DNA from 3 places in the Bradyrhizobium sp. CIR18 genome. Region 1 is predicted to be linked to each of the others. Evidence: predicted binding sites of a transcription regulator. Region 1 holds the regulator's gene; each other region holds the start of a gene.
The links. Region 1 encodes PhoB, which activates phosphate uptake and scavenging genes when phosphate is short. Its sites were predicted from a motif close to TGTCATNNANCTGTCAT; they were not measured.
Positions count from the first base shown of each region.

Region 2: the regulator PhoB is predicted to act here: its motif matches at 2,034-2,050, upstream of phnC (phosphonate ABC transporter ATP-binding protein).
Region 3: the regulator PhoB is predicted to act here: its motif matches at 2,887-2,903, upstream of ugpB (sn-glycerol-3-phosphate ABC transporter substrate-binding protein UgpB).

Region 1 covers NZ_JACIHF010000003.1:270,041-275,398, reverse strand. The annotation lists gene pstA (phosphate ABC transporter permease PstA) at 1-11, shown strand, start outside; gene pstB (phosphate ABC transporter ATP-binding protein PstB) at 8-826, shown strand; gene phoU (phosphate signaling complex protein PhoU) at 838-1,554, shown strand; gene phoB (phosphate regulon transcriptional regulator PhoB) at 1,578-2,285, shown strand; gene GGD65_RS14265 (GcrA family cell cycle regulator) at 2,518-3,030, opposite strand; gene GGD65_RS14260 (aspartate aminotransferase family protein) at 3,487-4,695, shown strand; gene argF (ornithine carbamoyltransferase) at 4,695-5,358, shown strand, end outside.
Region 2 covers NZ_JACIHF010000003.1:114,219-119,576, reverse strand. The annotation lists gene GGD65_RS13535 (DUF1045 domain-containing protein) at 1-107, opposite strand, end outside; gene GGD65_RS13530 (alpha-D-ribose 1-methylphosphonate 5-triphosphate diphosphatase) at 126-1,319, opposite strand; gene GGD65_RS13525 (chloramphenicol acetyltransferase) at 1,316-1,987, opposite strand; gene phnC (phosphonate ABC transporter ATP-binding protein) at 2,161-2,970, shown strand; gene phnD (phosphonate ABC transporter substrate-binding protein) at 3,034-3,969, shown strand; gene phnE (phosphonate ABC transporter, permease protein PhnE) at 4,041-4,925, shown strand; gene phnE (phosphonate ABC transporter, permease protein PhnE) at 4,922-5,358, shown strand, end outside.
Region 3 covers NZ_JACIHF010000021.1:6,468-11,825, forward strand. The annotation lists gene ugpE (sn-glycerol-3-phosphate ABC transporter permease UgpE) at 1-586, opposite strand, end outside; gene ugpA (sn-glycerol-3-phosphate ABC transporter permease UgpA) at 586-1,467, opposite strand; gene ugpB (sn-glycerol-3-phosphate ABC transporter substrate-binding protein UgpB) at 1,518-2,834, opposite strand; gene GGD65_RS36335 (CaiB/BaiF CoA-transferase family protein) at 3,170-4,390, opposite strand; gene GGD65_RS36340 (organic hydroperoxide resistance protein) at 4,579-5,004, opposite strand; gene GGD65_RS36345 (MarR family winged helix-turn-helix transcriptional regulator) at 5,160-5,358, shown strand, end outside.

The DNA of each region.
Region 1 (5,358 bases):
CTGCAAAATGACCGACCTGTCCGTATCCATGAGTTCCAACGCTCATCTGGCCTCGCAGCCGCTGCCGGAAGCCCCGGCCAAGGTGACGGTGCGCAATCTCAATTTCTATTACGGCGAGCACCACGCGCTGAAGAACATCAACCTGACGCTGGGCGCCAACCGCGTCACGGCGTTCATCGGCCCGTCGGGCTGCGGCAAGTCGACCCTGCTGCGCATCTTCAACCGGATGTACGATCTCTATCCGGGCCAGCGCGCCACCGGCCAGCTCATGCTGGACCAGACCAACGTCCTCGACCCCAGGCTCGACCTCAATCTGCTGCGCGCCCGGGTCGGCATGGTGTTCCAGAAGCCGACGCCATTCCCGATGACGATCTACGAGAACATCGCCTTCGGCATCCGCCTCTACGAGAAGATCTCGAAGTCCGAGATGGACGACCGCGTCGAGAAGGCGCTGCGCGGCGGCGCGCTGTGGAACGAGGTCAAGGACAAGCTCAACGCCTCCGGCCTGTCGCTCTCCGGCGGCCAGCAGCAGCGCCTGTGCATCGCCCGCACCGTCGCGGTGCGCCCTGAAGTGATTTTGTTCGACGAGCCCTGCTCGGCGCTCGATCCGATCTCGACCGCCAAGGTCGAGGAGCTGATCCAGGAACTGTCCGAGAACTACACGATCGCGATCGTCACCCACAACATGCAGCAGGCGGCGCGCGTCTCCGACAAGACCGCCTTCATGTATCTCGGCGAGCTGATCGAGTTCGACGACACCAGCAAGATCTTCACGTCGCCGAGCGACCGGCGCACGCAGGATTACATCACCGGCCGGTTCGGCTGAGGAGACGCGACATGGGTACTGAACATACCGCAAAGGCTTTCGACACCGACCTCCAGGAGCTCACCCGCCTGGTCGCCGAGATGGGCGGCATCGCCGAGCGCATGATCGTCGATTCCGTCGACGCGCTGATCCGCCGCGACGTCGCGCTCGGCCAGCGCGTCGTCACCATCGACGCCGAGCTCGACGCGCTGCAGAAGCGCATCGAGGAACGCGCGGTGCTCACCATCGCCCGCCGCCAGCCGATGGCGGTGGACCTGCGCGAGATCGTCGGCGCCATGCGCGTTGCGACCGACCTCGAGCGCATCGGCGACCTCGCCAAGAACATGGGCAAGCGCGTCGCCGCGCTGGAGACCGACTTCCATCCGCTGAAGCTGTTCCGCGGCCTGGAGCACATGACCGACCTCGTGCAGCAGCAGGTCAAGTCGGTGCTGGACGCCTATGCCGCGCATGACCTGCCGGCGGCGATGGCGGTGTGGAAGGGCGACGAGGAGGTCGACGCGATCTGCACCTCGCTGTTCCGCGAGCTCCTCACCTACATGATGGAGGATCCGCGCAACATCTCGTTCTGCATCCATCTGATGTTCTGCGCCAAGAACATCGAGCGGATCGGCGACCACGCCACCAACATCGCCGAGACCGTGTTCTACATGATCGAGGGCCAGGCGATCACCGACAAGCGGCCGAAGGGCGACATGACCACCTTCGCCACGACGGTCCCGAATACCTGAAGACTTGAAGGAGCGACGACCCGATGGGCGCACGCATTATGGTGGTTGAGGACGAGGAAGCTCTCACCGAGCTGCTTCGCTACAACCTCGAAGGCGACGGCTATGACGTCGAGACGGTCATGCGCGGCGACGACGCCGACACCCGCCTCAAGGAGCACATCCCGGACCTGATCGTGCTCGACTGGATGCTGCCGGGCCTGTCGGGCATCGAGCTGTGCCGCCGCCTGCGCACCCGCCCCGACACCAAGCAGCTCCCGATCATCATGCTCACCGCGCGCGGCGAGGAGAGCGAGCGGGTGCGGGGGCTTGCGACCGGCGCCGACGACTACATCGTCAAGCCGTTCTCGGTGCCGGAGCTTTTGGCGCGCGTGAAGGGCCTGCTGCGGCGCGCCAGTCCTGAGCGGCTCGCGACAGTGCTGGCCTATGGCGACATCGAGCTCGACCGCGACAAGCGCCGCGTGGCGCGCTCGGGCCGGCCGATCGATCTCGGCCCGACCGAATATCGCCTGCTGGAGTTCTTCCTGGAGCATCCCGGCCGCGTGTTCTCGCGCGAGCAGCTGCTCGACAGCGTCTGGGGTCGCGACATCTACATCGATGAGCGCACTGTCGACGTCCATATCGGCCGCTTGCGCAAGCTGCTCAATCTCGGCCGCGAGCAGGACCCGATCCGCACCGTCCGCGGCGCCGGCTACGCGCTCGACGACCGCTTCGCGAAGGCGGAGCAGACGTAAGGTTTGCTGGCGTTGGCTTTGGCGGGCTGCCGCCGCATTCTCCGGTGTCGTCCCTGCAAAAGCAGGGACCCATAACCACAGGCAGTGGTTTGGCGAAGACTCGGAGTGACCATCTCGCGCGACAACTGCGCCTTGTGGTTATGGATCCCCGCGTTCGCGGGGATGACACCGAGTTGGTGGAGCCGTCATCGTGTGACGGCTGCAGTCTTGACGATCAGAGAATTCCGCGAACTCAGCGCGGACCCGGCTTCGCCGGCGCGCGCCGGCGATCCGCCGCCGGCTGATACGCCACGCGCGAGTGCTGGGCGCAGTAGGGCAGGCCGGACAGTGCCTTGCCGCCGCAGAAGAAGAAATCCGGGCTCGAGGGATCGCCGACCGGCCAGTGGCAGGTCGCCTCGTTGAGCTCGAGCAGCGACAGCCGCTGGCCCATCGGCACCACGTTGTCGTAGGTGACGGGTTCAGCCTCCACCTCGACCTCGAAGGCCTGCGCCAGCGCGGTGTTGCCGCGCGCGATGGGGCGGGTCACCCGCATCATGTGCTGCGCAGGACGCGCCTTGCGCGGCCGGGGCGCTGCCGATGAAGGGCTCTTGGCGCGGCCGGACAGACCCAGCCTGTGCACTTTGCCGATCACGGCATTGCGGGTCACATTGCCGAGCTCAGCTGCGATCTGGCTGGCCGAAAGTCCGGCCTCCCAGAGCTTTTTCAGCTGCTCGACGCGATCGTCGGACCAGGTCAAAACCGTCATTGCACCCTTTCCCTCGCTACGCGCCAGCCATCCTGGGGCCTCGCAGCGATTGCCTAAGCCTTCAAAAACCCGTGCCGTCAGAATCCCTTAAGGCTCGCCGGGCGCGTGACTGACGCCCGAACGTTTACGCCGGTACAAGAGGACTCTTGGGATCAGAACCGCTGCACGAGATGTCGTATCTGACAATCCAAACGCTACAATATGGCGTGACTCCCGCGCAAGAGTCCGCCGACTCGCTTCCACATGTTCCGTGGTGAAAACCCGCAAAATCGGCACCGCAAGACTACGGATTCAGCGTTTCCTGAGGCTTTCCGGGCGGCATTGACACCCGTCTTGCCAAGCATAAGATAGTCCCGCGTGCCGCCCTTAAAAGGCGGCACGTTTCGTTTTCCGGGCCGGTCGATGGTGCGTTGCGCAATGCACGCGTCACACCGTCCGCAACATTCAAGTGACATCATGACTAACAGCGCAGCGCCGCATTTGCTCCCCGTTTTCGCCAGAGCCGACCTCGGCTTCGAGCGCGGCGAAGGCTGCTGGCTGATCGCGACCAATGGCGATCGCTATCTCGATTTCACCTCGGGCGTAGCTGTGAATGCGCTCGGCCATTGCCACCCGCATCTGATCAAGGCGCTGCAGGAGCAGGCGACGAAGCTCTGGCACATGTCGAACCTGTTCCAGAGCCCGGACGGCGAGAAGCTCGCGAGCCGGCTTTGCAACGAGAGCTTTGCCGACTTCGTGTTCTTCTGCAATTCGGGCGCCGAAGCGCTGGAAGGTGTGATCAAGCTGGTCCGCCATCATCACTTCTCCAAGGGGCATCCGGAACGTTATCGCATCATCACCTTCGAAGGCGCCTTTCACGGCCGCACGCTGGCAACGCTGGCCGCGACCGGCTCTGCAAAATATCTCGAAGGCTTCGGCCCGCCCATGGAAGGCTTCGACCAGGTGCCGCATGGCGATATCGAGGCCGTCAAGAAGGCGATCAGCCCGCACACCGCCGGCATCCTGATCGAGCCGATCCAGGGCGAGGGCGGCGTGCGCTCGGCAACGCCGACCTTCCTCAAGGCGTTGCGCCAGCTTTGCGACGAGAAGGGCCTGCTGCTGGCCTTCGACGAGGTGCAGACCGGCATGGGCCGCAGCGGCGATCTGTTCGCCTATCGGCGCACCGGCGTCACGCCTGACGTGATGTCGCTGGCAAAGGCGCTCGGCGGCGGCTTCCCGATCGGCGCTGTGCTGGCGACCGCGGATGCGGCAGCCGGCATGGGGCCCGGCTCGCACGGCTCGACCTTCGGCGGCAATCCGCTGGCGATCTCCGCGGCCAATGCGGTGCTCGACGTCATGCTCAAGCCCGGCTTCTTCGACCACGTGCAGAAGATGTCGCTGCTGCTGAAGCAGAAGCTCGCCGCCGTGATCGACCGTCATGGCGATGTCGTCAGCGAAGTGCGCGGCGAGGGCCTTCTGATCGGCATCAAGGCCGTGGTGCCCTCCGGCGATCTCGTCGCGGCGCTGCGCAATGAAAAACTGCTCACGGTCGGGGCCGGAGACAATGTCGTGCGTTTCCTGCCACCGCTGATCGTGACCGAAGCCGAGATCGAGGACAGCGTCGGGCGGTTAGAGCGCGCCTGCGCCGCGATCTCGTCCAGCCAGACCAAGCGGGCGGCAAGCTGATGAGCAAGTCCCCGAAGCACTTCCTGGATATCAACGAGCTGCCGCTGTCGGAGCTCAAGACCATGCTCGCGGCGTCCTCCGCCATGAAGGCGAAGCAGAAGGCGCAGCAGCCGGTGCGGCCGCTCGAAGGCAAGACGCTGGCGATGATCTTCGAGCGCCCGTCGACCCGGACACGCGTGTCGTTCGACGTCGCGATGCGTCAGCTCGGCGGCGAGCCCATCATGCTCACCGGTGCCGAGATGCAGCTCGGCCGCGGCGAGACCATCGCCGACACCGCGCGCGTGCTGTCGCGCTATGTCGACGCCATCATGATCCGTATCCTCAACCATGACGCGCTGCTGGAGCTTGCGGCCAACGCGACGGTGCCCGTCATCAACGGCCTGACGCGGCGCTCGCACCCCTGCCAGGTGATGGCCGATCTCATGACCTATGAGGAGCATCGCGGCCCGATCGAGGGCAAGACGGTGGCCTGGACCGGCGACGACAATAATGTGCTGGCGTCCTGGGCTCACGCCGCCGAGCGCTTCAAGTTTCAGCTCAATGTCGCGACGCCGCCGGAGCTCGCGCCGAAAAAAGTGATGCGCGACTTCATCAAGGCGACCGGCGCGCCGATCATGCTCGGCACCGATCCGGAAGCCGCCGTGCGCGGCGCCGACTGTGTCG
Region 2 (5,358 bases), 160 kb from region 1:
TCGTTGCCAGTGTAGGCATCGTAGCCGAGCAGTTCGGCGCCGAAGCGGGAGAGGGCGCTATCACTGCCGGCGGCAAAATAGATCGCGTAGCGGGGGAAACCTGTCATCGCCTCAGCATAACCAATTTAGGCCGCGGCGACAGTCTCGCGCTGCGTCGCCATAGCAGTGAGCAGCCGCGTCGCATCGGTGAGATGGACAAGCTTTCCGCCCGCGATCACCGCAATCAGCCGTGGCCGCAGCGGCACGGTGTCGTCGACCAGCAGAATATCGGCGCGGCGTCCTTCCGCGAGCACGCCGCGATCGGCAAGACCGGTGGCGCGCGCCGGGCCGGCGGAGACCAGATTCCAGGCGTCCGTCAGCGGCAGCACGCCGTCGGCGGCGAGGCGGAACGCTGCGAGCAGCTGCGCAGGATAATAATAGTCCGAGGCCAGCACGGAACAGAGCCCCTTGGCGATCATGTCGGAGGCCTTGGTCCAGCCGGTGTGGCTGCCGCCGCGCACGACGTTGGGCGCGCCGTAGACGATGGCGTCGCCGTGGCTTGCCGCCGCCCGCGCCGTCTCCTCGTTGATCGGAAACTCCGCGATGTCAGCGCCGAGATCGCGAAACTCCTGGCGCATTGCCGGCGTCGCATCATCGTGCGAGAGCATCCGCACCTCGGCCGCGCGGGCTGCGGCGGCCAGACGCGCAACCGAAGCCGGCACCTCGTCGGCGCGCGAGACCACACGTTCGACCAGCCGGTCGAATTCCTCAGCTGAAAGCCCCGTGCGCTCGACCATACGGTTGCGCTTGCGCGGCTTGGCCATGTCGGCGACGGTGCCATCCATGTGGTCGTTGAAAGCGAACAGATCGACGCGGCCCTCGGTGAGCCATTGGCTGATCTCGGCCTCGGCGTCGAGATTGTAGGTTTCGTGCCGCAGGTGGAAGCGGGTGTCGGCGGCGAATTGCGGACGCTGCCGCTCGATGGCCTCCATCAGGCCGCGCGCATTGCCGGCGCTGCGCAGGCCCGGCTCCCACGAGCAGGTCGTGGCGTGAAACACCGTGGTGATGCCGTTGCTGATCGCCTGTCGGTCACTGTCGGCGAGCGCGACATCGATCGGGAAGTCGACGCCGGCGCGCGGCATCATCTGCCGCTCGAAGGCATCGCCATGCAGGTCAACGATGCCGGGGAGCACCAGCAGGTTGCGCGCATCGATCGCCAGCCGCGCCCGGCCCCGTGAAGCATCGATCTGGGCGATGTCCTGTCCGGACACCGCCAATGACGATTCGACGACCTCAGTGCCGATCAGGGCCCGGCCGCCTTCAAGGAAAATGTCTGTCACGCGACCGCGTTTCGTTTGCTGGTAAGGGATCTGGTCTGGGGAGTCGCCCGTGCTTCGTATGTCGCGAGAAAATCTTCAATCCCGAGCTTGCGGAAATCGGGCAGCGCTTCGCGCAATTTGTCGTGATCCCAGTCCCACCAGGCGAGCCGCGCGAGCCGTCCGGCGATCTCTTCCGAGAACCGCCGCCGCACGATGCGGGCTGGATTGCCGGCGACGATGGTGTAGGCCGGCACGTCCTTGGTGACGATGGCGCCGGCCGCGATCACCGCGCCGGTGCCGATGTTGCGGCCCGGCAGCACGATCGCGCCGTGGCCGATCCAGACGTCGTGGCCGATATGGACGTGGTGCTGCCGCCGCCAGTCGAAGAACTCGGCATCGTCGCTCTCGCCGTCGAAGTAGGCGCTGGAGCGATAGGTGAAATGCGCCTGCGTCGCGCGGTGCATCGGGTGATTGCCGGGATTGATGCGCGTCATCGCCGCGATCGAGCAGAATTTTCCGACGGTGGTGTAGGTGATCTGGGAATCGTTCACGACATAGGAGTAATCGCCCATCGCGACGTCGTGCAGGATGGTGCGCGCGCCGACCTCGGTATAGGCGCCGAGCCTGGTCTCGTGCAGCTTGGCCGAGGGGTCGACGGTCGGCTGGACCGAGAGAATCTTGGCGGCCATGTTGCATCCGATGCGCGAGGGCGGGCGTTCCTCTTCGAGCGGCTTGATGACGATGTCATGACATGGCGATGACAGGGGATGAGCTGTGTAGGATCGCCGCACCGCAACGCCCGTGTCACACAAGTGTCAAGCGCGGGCGTTAGCGGTTGGCTCCAGCTAATCTGGAGTCCCGCATGCTGGTGGTGGAAGGTCTGACGTGTCGCTTCGGCGCGAAAGCCGCGGTGGACGACGCTTCGTTTCAAATCTCCCCCGGCGGCTTCGTCGGTGTGATCGGACGGTCCGGCGCCGGCAAGTCGACGCTGCTGCGAACCATCAATCGTCTCGCGACGCCGACGCAGGGGCGCATCCTGTTTGACGGCATCGACGTCACCGCGCTGCGCGGCAAGGAGCTACGGCAGTGGCGGGCGCGGTCGGCCATGATCTTCCAGCAGTTCAACCTGGTTGGCCGGCTCGATGTCCTCACCAACGTCCTGATGGGACGCCTTGCGACGATGCCGGCCTGGCGCTCACTGTCGCAAGTGTGGCCCGAGCAGGACAAGGCGCTGGCGATGTCGGCGCTCGAACAGTTCGACATCGCATCGCTCGCCGCCCAGCGTGCCGACCAGCTCTCCGGCGGCCAGCAGCAGCGCGTCGCGATCGCGCGTGCGCTGGTGCAGCAGCCCGACATCATCCTCGCCGACGAGCCGATCGCATCGCTCGATCCGCGCAACACCAAGATCGTGATGGATGCGCTGCTGCGCATCAACAAGCATTTCGGCATCACCGTGCTCTGCAATTTGCATTCGCTCGATCTCGCCCGCAGCTATTGCGACCGCCTGATCGGCATGGCGGCGGGCCGGGTGGTGTTCGACGGCGCGCCGTCCGCGCTGACCGAGCACGTTGCGCGTGAGCTCTACGATCTCGAAGCCGCCGACGTCATGGGCACCGTGCCCGTCCCGGCGCCCGAGGGCGTCCCGGCGCTCGGAACCGCCGCGGCCGCCTGAGCCGCGCCACCTGTTTTGTTGCCAGTTTTGCGTCCACCGACCCCAACGGATGAAGAGGGTATCATGATCACTCGCAGATTAATTCTTGCCGGCGCCGCCGCGCTCGCGTTCACCGCCTCCGCCTCCGCCGACGATTGGAAGGCGAAATATCCCGAATTGACCTTTGCGGTCGTCCCGGCCGAGAACGCCTCCGGCGTCACCGAGCGCTGGGCGCCGTTCGTGAACTATCTCTCCAAGGAACTGGGCGTGAAGGTCACGCTGCGCATCGCCAACGACTACGCCGCCGTCATCGAGGGCCAGCGCGCCGGCAACATCCACATCGCCAGCTACGGTTCGGCCTCGTTCGCCCGCGCCCGCCTGACCGGCGTCAAGTCCGACGCCTTCGCCAACGACATCAATGCCGACGGCTCGACCGGCTATTACTCGGTGTTCTTCGTCAAGGCGAGCAGCGCCTACAAGAAGGTCGACGATCTCAAGGGCAAGAATCTCGGCCTCGTCGATCCGAACTCGACCTCCGGCAACAACGTGCCGCGCTTCGAGCTGGACAAGATGGGCATCCCCGATGCCGACGGCTATTTCGGCAAGGTCGTCTTCACCGGCAGCCACGAGAACGCAATGCTGGCGCTGTCGCAGGGCACGGTCGACGTCGCCGCCAACCAGTGGACCAGCGACGACGATTCCACGCTGGCGCAGATGCTGACCAAGGGCATGCTGAAGAATGCCGACGGTTCGGCGATGAAGAAGGACGACTTCCGCATCATCCACAAGTCGGCGCCGATCATCAACGGCCCCTATGCCTACAATTCCGACCTGCCGGAAGACGCCAAGGCCGCCATCGCGAAGGCGTTCTTCGACGCACCGGCCAAGGACAAGGCCGCGTTCGACCGCCTCTCCGACGGCCAGAAGAAGGGCTTTCATCCCGCTACCACCAAGGACTGGGATGGCACGATCGAGCTGATCAAGTTCGTCGATGCGCTGCGTAAGAAGAAGGCGTCCTGATCTCTGGGCGATGCAACTGGAGCCGGGTCCCTGGACCCGGCTCTTTCTTTGACGGAACTCATCTCAGGCCGATGACAACAGCGGTTTCGATCCTCCCCGAGCAGCAGCTTGCCGTGCTCAACGCCGCTTATCGCCAGGCGGTCGGGCGCAGGCGGCTCCGCCTGCTGTTGGGGATCGCGGTCTTCGGCGCCGCGCTGGCTCTCGCGGGAATCGGCGCGGAGGTGAATCTGCGCACGCTCTTCACCTATTTCGGCAATTTCATCAGCTATTTCGATCGCATCCTCACGCTCGACAACGGCCAGCGCGTCTGGACCGATGTCGGCGAGTGGCTCTGGGGCTGGCGCAAATGGCTGAAGATGCTCGGCGAGACGCTGCTGATCTCCTATGTCGGCACGCTGATCGGCGCGACCTTGGCATTTTGCCTGAATTTCTTCGCGGCTGAAAACACCTCGCCCGCACCCTGGCTGCGCTTCGTCGTCCGGCGCCTGCTCGAGTTCGCCCGCACCGTTCCGGGCATCGTCTTCGCGCTGATCTTCGTGATCGCCTTCGGGCTCGGACCGATGGCGGGTGTGCTCGCGATCGCGATCCACTCCACCGGCGCGCTCGGAAAGCTGTTCTCGGAAATCGTCGAGAACGCCGACATGAAGCCGGTCGAAGGCATCCGCTCGACCGGCGCGAGCTGGCTGTCCTGCATGCGGTTCGCCGTCGTGCCGCAGGTGACCGCGGGTTATGCGAGCTACGCGCTGCTGCGCTTCGAGATCAACGTCCGTGAAGCCTCCGTGATGGGCTTCGTCGGTGCCGGCGGCATCGGCCAGGAGCTCGTCGTCGCGATCCGCAAATTCTACTATTCGGACGTCAGCGCGATCCTGCTGACCATCATCGTCACCGTCTTCATCATCGACATCAGCACCGGTTGGCTGCGCGGCCGCCTGTTCGGCAAGGAGGCGCGGACGTGACGAGGCGGCAAGCGGTCGACACGCGAGAGCTTCGCGCGCGCTATCCCGACGTGTTCGACCGGCCGGCCTCGGCGCGGCTTGCCACACCCGCGATGATCGTCGCGGCGTTCGCGGTCCTCGTTTATGGCCTCGTCGATCTCGACTTCTCGCCGTCGCGCTTCTTCGCAGGTCTCGGCCAGCTCGGCTGGATCACCTTGATGATGATCCCGCCCGATCCCGGCTCCTCACTGCCGATCTATCTGAAGGCGCTCGGCGAGACGCTGTCGATCGCGCTGCTCGGCACGACGCTGGCGGCTGTCTTCGCGCTTCCGGTCAGCCTGCTCGCGGCGCGCAACGTGGTGCCGTCGAAGCTGTTGCGCTTTCCTGTCCGCCGCGTCCTGGATTCGATCCGCGGCGTCGACACCCTGATCTGGGCGCTGGTGTGGATCAACGT
Region 3 (5,358 bases), on a different contig from region 1:
GCGGCAGCAGTGTATCCCAGAAGAAGCGCAAGGGGCCGGCGCCATCGATGCGGGAGGCTTCCAGGAGCTCGTCCGGCACCGTCATGAAGAACTGTCGGAACAGCAGCGTCGCGGTGGCCGAGGCGATCAGCGGCAGCGCGAGTCCCGCGTAGCTGTCGAGCATGTGCAGATCGGCGACGATCTTGTAGGTCGGATAGATGCGGACCTCGACCGGCAGCATCAGGGTGATGAAGATGATCCAGAAGATCGGCATCCGGAACGGAAAGCGGAAATACACGATCGCATAGGCCGAGATGATCGAGATCGCGATCTTGCCGACGGCGATCAGCAGCGCCATCACCAGCGAGTTCAGCATCATGTTGCCGACAGGCTCGCGGGTCGAGCCGCTCGTGCCGACGAAGATGGTTTGATAATAGGTCTCGAAGAAATGACCGCCCGGCAGCAGCGACATTTGCCCGTTCGCGATCAGCGCGTTGTCCTGGGTCGAGGCGACGAACGCGATGTAGACCGGGAAGGCGACGATCGCGATCCCGATCCAGAGAATGATGTGCGCGACGTAGCGCCGAAAGCCCTCTTCCTCGACCATCAGTAGGTCACCTTGCGTTCGACGAAGCGGAACTGGATGCCCGTCAGCACGATGACCATGACCATCAGGATCACCGATTGCGCCGCGGAGCTGCCGAGATTGCCGCCGAGCAGGCCGTCGGAATAGACCTTGTAGACCAGCGTCTCGGTCGACTTGCCGGGACCGCCGCGGGTCATGGTGTCGATGATGCCGAACGTGTCGAAGAAGGCGTAGACGATGTTGACGACCAGCAGGAAGAAGATGGTGGGCGACAGCAGCGGGAAGGTCACGGTCCAGAACCGGCGCATCGGGCGCGCACCGTCGATCGCGGCGGCTTCGAGCACGCTTCTTGGGATGCTCTGCAGGCCGGCGAGGAAGAACAGGAAATTGTAGGAGATCTGCTTCCAGGCGGCGGCGAGGATGATCAGCGTTGCCGCCTGGTCACCGTCGAGCAGCGGATTCCAGTCGATCCCGAGCGCGCGCAGGTAGCGCGCGATAACGCCCAGCGAGGGATGCAGCATGAAGATCCAGAGCACGCCGACGACCGGCGGCGCCACCGCATAGGGCCAGATCAAGAGGGTGCGGTAGAGCATCGAGCCGCGCAGGGGCTTGTCCGCCATGACGGCGAGCAGCAGCGCAAAGGACAACGACGAGACCGCGATGGCGAACGAGAAGAAGAAGGTGCGGAGGATCGCCTCGAAATAGGCGGGCTCCCTGAACAGATCGAGATAGTTCTCGAACCAGACGAAGCTCGTCGACAGGCCGAAGGCGTCCTGGAGCAGGAAGGACTGGATCACCGCCTGCAGGGCCGGCCAGTAGAAGAATAGCAGGACGATCGCGAGCTGCGGCGCAACCAGCACGTAAGGCAATAGCTTGGATTGGAAAATGGCTTGCTTTTGCATGGTGTCCGCCGAAAGCGGCAGGCCGGGGGACCGGCCTGCCGCTCATCGCCTCACTTGACGGCGGTCTTTTCGAACTGCCGCAGCATCGTGTTGCCGCGCTCGACGGCGGCATCCAGCGCCTGCTTGGCGGTCTTCTTGCCGGCCAGCGCCTGCTCGATCTCTTCCGACCAGACGTCACGCAGCTGGACCATGTTGCCGAGGCGCAGACCGCGCGAGTTCTCGGTCGGCTCCTTGTTGGTCAGCTCGAGCAGCGGGGTCTCGAGATAGGGCTGGTCCTTGTAGAAGCCCTCGGCCTTGGCCTTCTCATAGGCCGCCTTGGTGATCGGCAGATAGCCCGAGGCCTTGTGGATGTAGACCTGACGATCGGTGTCCGAGAGGAAGGTCAGGAATTTTGCGACACCCTTGTATTCATCGGCCGGCTTGCCGCCCATGACCCAGAGCGAAGCGCCGCCGATGATCGAGTTCTGCGGCGCGCCCTTTGCCTCCGGATAATACGGCATCGGCACAGCGGTGAAGTTGAACTTGGCCTGGGCCTTGACGTTGCCGAAGAAGGCCGACGAGGTCAGGTAGATCGGGCATTCGCCCGAGGTGAAGCGGCCTTCGCCGGTGTTGGTGCGGCCGGCATAGTCGTAGACCTTGGTCTTCTGGAGCTCGACCAGGTTTTCGAGATGCTTGACCTGGAGCGGCCCGTTGAACTCGAGCTTGGTGTCGAAGCCGTCGAGGCCGTTGGCCTTGCTGGCGAGCGGCACGTTGTGCCAGGCGGAGAGCTGCTCGAGATTGACCCAGGTGACCCACGAGCCGGAGAAGCCGCAGGTGTCATGACCGGCAGCCTTCAGCTTCTTGGCGGCTTCGAACGTTTCGGGCCAGGTCTTCGGGATCGCGACATTGGCCTTCTTCAGTTCGTCGAGATTGACCCACATCACGGTCGACGACGAATTGAAGGGGAACGACAGCATCTCGCCCTTCGAGGTCGAATAGTAGCCGGTGATGGCGGGCAGGTAGATCTTGGGATCGAACTTCTCGCCGGCCTCGGCCATCAGCTTGTAGACGGGCTTCACCGCGCCGGTCGCAGCCATCATGGTGGCGGTGCCGACCTCGAACACCTGCATGATGTGCGGCGCGTTGCCGGCACGGAACGCCGCGATGCCCGCGTTCATGGTGTCGGCGTAATTGCCCTTGTAGGTCGGAACGACCTTGAAGTCGCTCTGCGACGCGTTGAAGTCGTTGGCGAGCTTGACGATGACGTCGTTGTTGGCGCCGGTCATCGCGTGCCACCACTGGATTTCCGTCACGGCCAGCGCCGGCGAGGCCGTCATGCCAACCGTGAGTGCAAATGCGGCAGCCGCCCCAAAGTGTCGAAGAGCCATCAAGTAAACCTCCCTTGGCCGTCAAAAGAAGCGCTTGCGCTAGCAGCGCCATATGACGTTCACATGACTGTGTAAGCGGCCGAAACGAAAGCGGCAAGCGCTGGAAAAGGGAAGCCGGCAAATAGGCGAAGACGGCACGGGCGGCCGCATTGGTTCGCGGTGCACCTGCGTGGGTCGCGCCGCAGTGCGGCATTGATGTGAGGCAGGCGATCAGGCTGCGGGCTCGAAAACCTCTCCCGCTTGCGGGAGAGGTCGCGCCGAAGGCGCGGGTGAGGGTTCTATCCTCTAGGGGATTGTCCCGTTGCGGAGGCACCCACCGCAAGCGGGAGAGCCACCTAGCGCTTGCGCTCGGGACCGCAGACGGTGCCCTTCTCGACCATCGCGTCGATCTCGGCCTTGGAGTAGCCGAACTCGCCCAGCACCTCCTGGGAGTGCTGGCTGAATTTCGGCGGCAGCCGGCGCAGGCTCGGCTTGCTGCGGTCGAGCCGGATCGGCGAGGCCACGCCCTTGTACCAATCCTTCTCGAGAATATCGCCGCGCGCGATCGTGTGCGCATTCGTCAGCGCCTGGTCGATCTTCTGCACGGGCCCTGCGGGCAGGCCCGCGGCGAGCAGGCGATTGCACAGCGGCTCGGCCTCGTGCTCGCTGAACACGGCGGCAAGCTCTGCGCGCAGCGCCTCGCGGTTGGCGATGCGGTCCTTGTTGCGGGCAAAGCGCGAATCGGTGCCGAGCTCGGGCTTGCCGATCTCCTTGGCGAGCTTGCGGAAGGTGCCGTCATTGCCGACGCCGATGAAGATGTTGTCGGTCTTGGTCGGGAAGATCGCGTAAGGCACGAGGTTGGGATGCTCGTTGCCGGTGAGGCTCGGCGGCTTGCCATGCATGAAATAATTCGCGGTGTGCGGATGCATGATGGCAAGGCCGGTCTCGTACAGCGTCGTCTCCAGGAATTGGCCCTTGCCGGAACGCTGCCGCTCCGACAGTGCCATCAGGATGCCGATCGCGGCATAAAGTCCGGTGGCGATGTCGACCAAGGGCACGCCGATCCGCATCGGGCCGCTCTCGGGCGAGCCGGTCGCGGCGATCATGCCGGTCATGGCCTGGATGATGGCGTCATAGCCGGGATTGCCGCCCCGCGGGCCGTCGGCGCCGAAGCCGCAGATCCGGCAATGCACGAGGCGCGGAAATTTCTTGCTGAGCACGTCGTTGCCGATGCCCCATTTCTCCAGCGAGCCCGGCTTGAAATTCTCGATCAGGACGTCGGCCGTCTCCAGCATCTTGAGCAGCACGGCACGGCCGCCCTCGGAGGCGAGGTCGAGGCCGATCGAGCGCTTGTTGCGGTTGATGCCGACGAAATAGGCCGCGTCCTCCTCGTGGAAGGGAGGGCCCCATTCACGCACCTCGTCGCCCGCGGGCGGCTCGACCTTGATCACGTCGGCGCCGTGATCGGCGAGGATCTGGGTGCAGTAGGGACCGCCGAGCACGCGCGTGAGATCGATGACGCGCAATCCGCTCATTGCGCCCAATGCGGCTTCAGAACTGGCGGCTTCAGAACTCATGCCTTCGCTTCCCCTGTGTCGATATTTGGTCACAGGCCTAGCGAGGTTCGCACAAGCCAGCAATGGCCTGTTGCGTAGGGGCGTATGCACTGCCGGCCGCATGCCGCGGCGTGGCAAATCAGGATTGGCAGATCAACGGAAGCGGCCGGCCCGAGGGGGATCCCGGGCCAGCCAATCCGCCGTCGCGATCAGACGACCGTCAGGCGAACGTCGACATTGCCGCGCGTGGCATTGGAATACGGGCACACCTGGTGCGCCTTCTCGACCAGCGCCTCGGCTTCCGCGCGGGCGAGGCCCGGCAGCGAGACGGCGAGATCGATGTCGAGACCGAAGCCGCCCTCGGAGCGCGGGCCGATGCCGACGGTCGAGGTGACGGAGGCATCGGCCGGAACCTTCGGCCCGCCCTGCGACGACACGAACTTCATCGCGCCGATGAAGCAGGCGGCATAGCCGGCCGCAAACAGCTGCTCGGGATTGTTGCCGGCGCCGCCGCCGCCGCCGAGCTCCTTCGGCGTGGTGAGCTTGACGTCGAGCGCGCCGTCGAGGGTAGCAGCATGGCCATCACGACCGCCGGTGGCCTTGGCGCTGGTCTTGTAAAGGACGTTCACGGACATTGTCGTCTCCTCGGGTCTTCCGGTTGGGGTGCGCTCTGTATCGCAAACAATTTGATTGTGCGCAATTAAAATTAGCATGGCTCACATTTAATTGTTCGCAATTGAATGTGCCGCCCGCCGGCCCCAGAATGAGAGAAAATCCCGTGAGATTCTCCATGCCCCGGAAGCTATCGACCCTCGATCCGCAACGCCTCGACAATCAGATCTGCTTCGCGGTCTATTCGGCCGCGCACGCCTTCAACCGCGTCTACAAGCCGCTGCTGGATCGGCTCGGCCTGACCTATCCGCAATATCTGGTGATGCTGGTGCTGTGGGAGCGCGACGACGTGCCGGTCAAGGACATCGGCGAGCGGC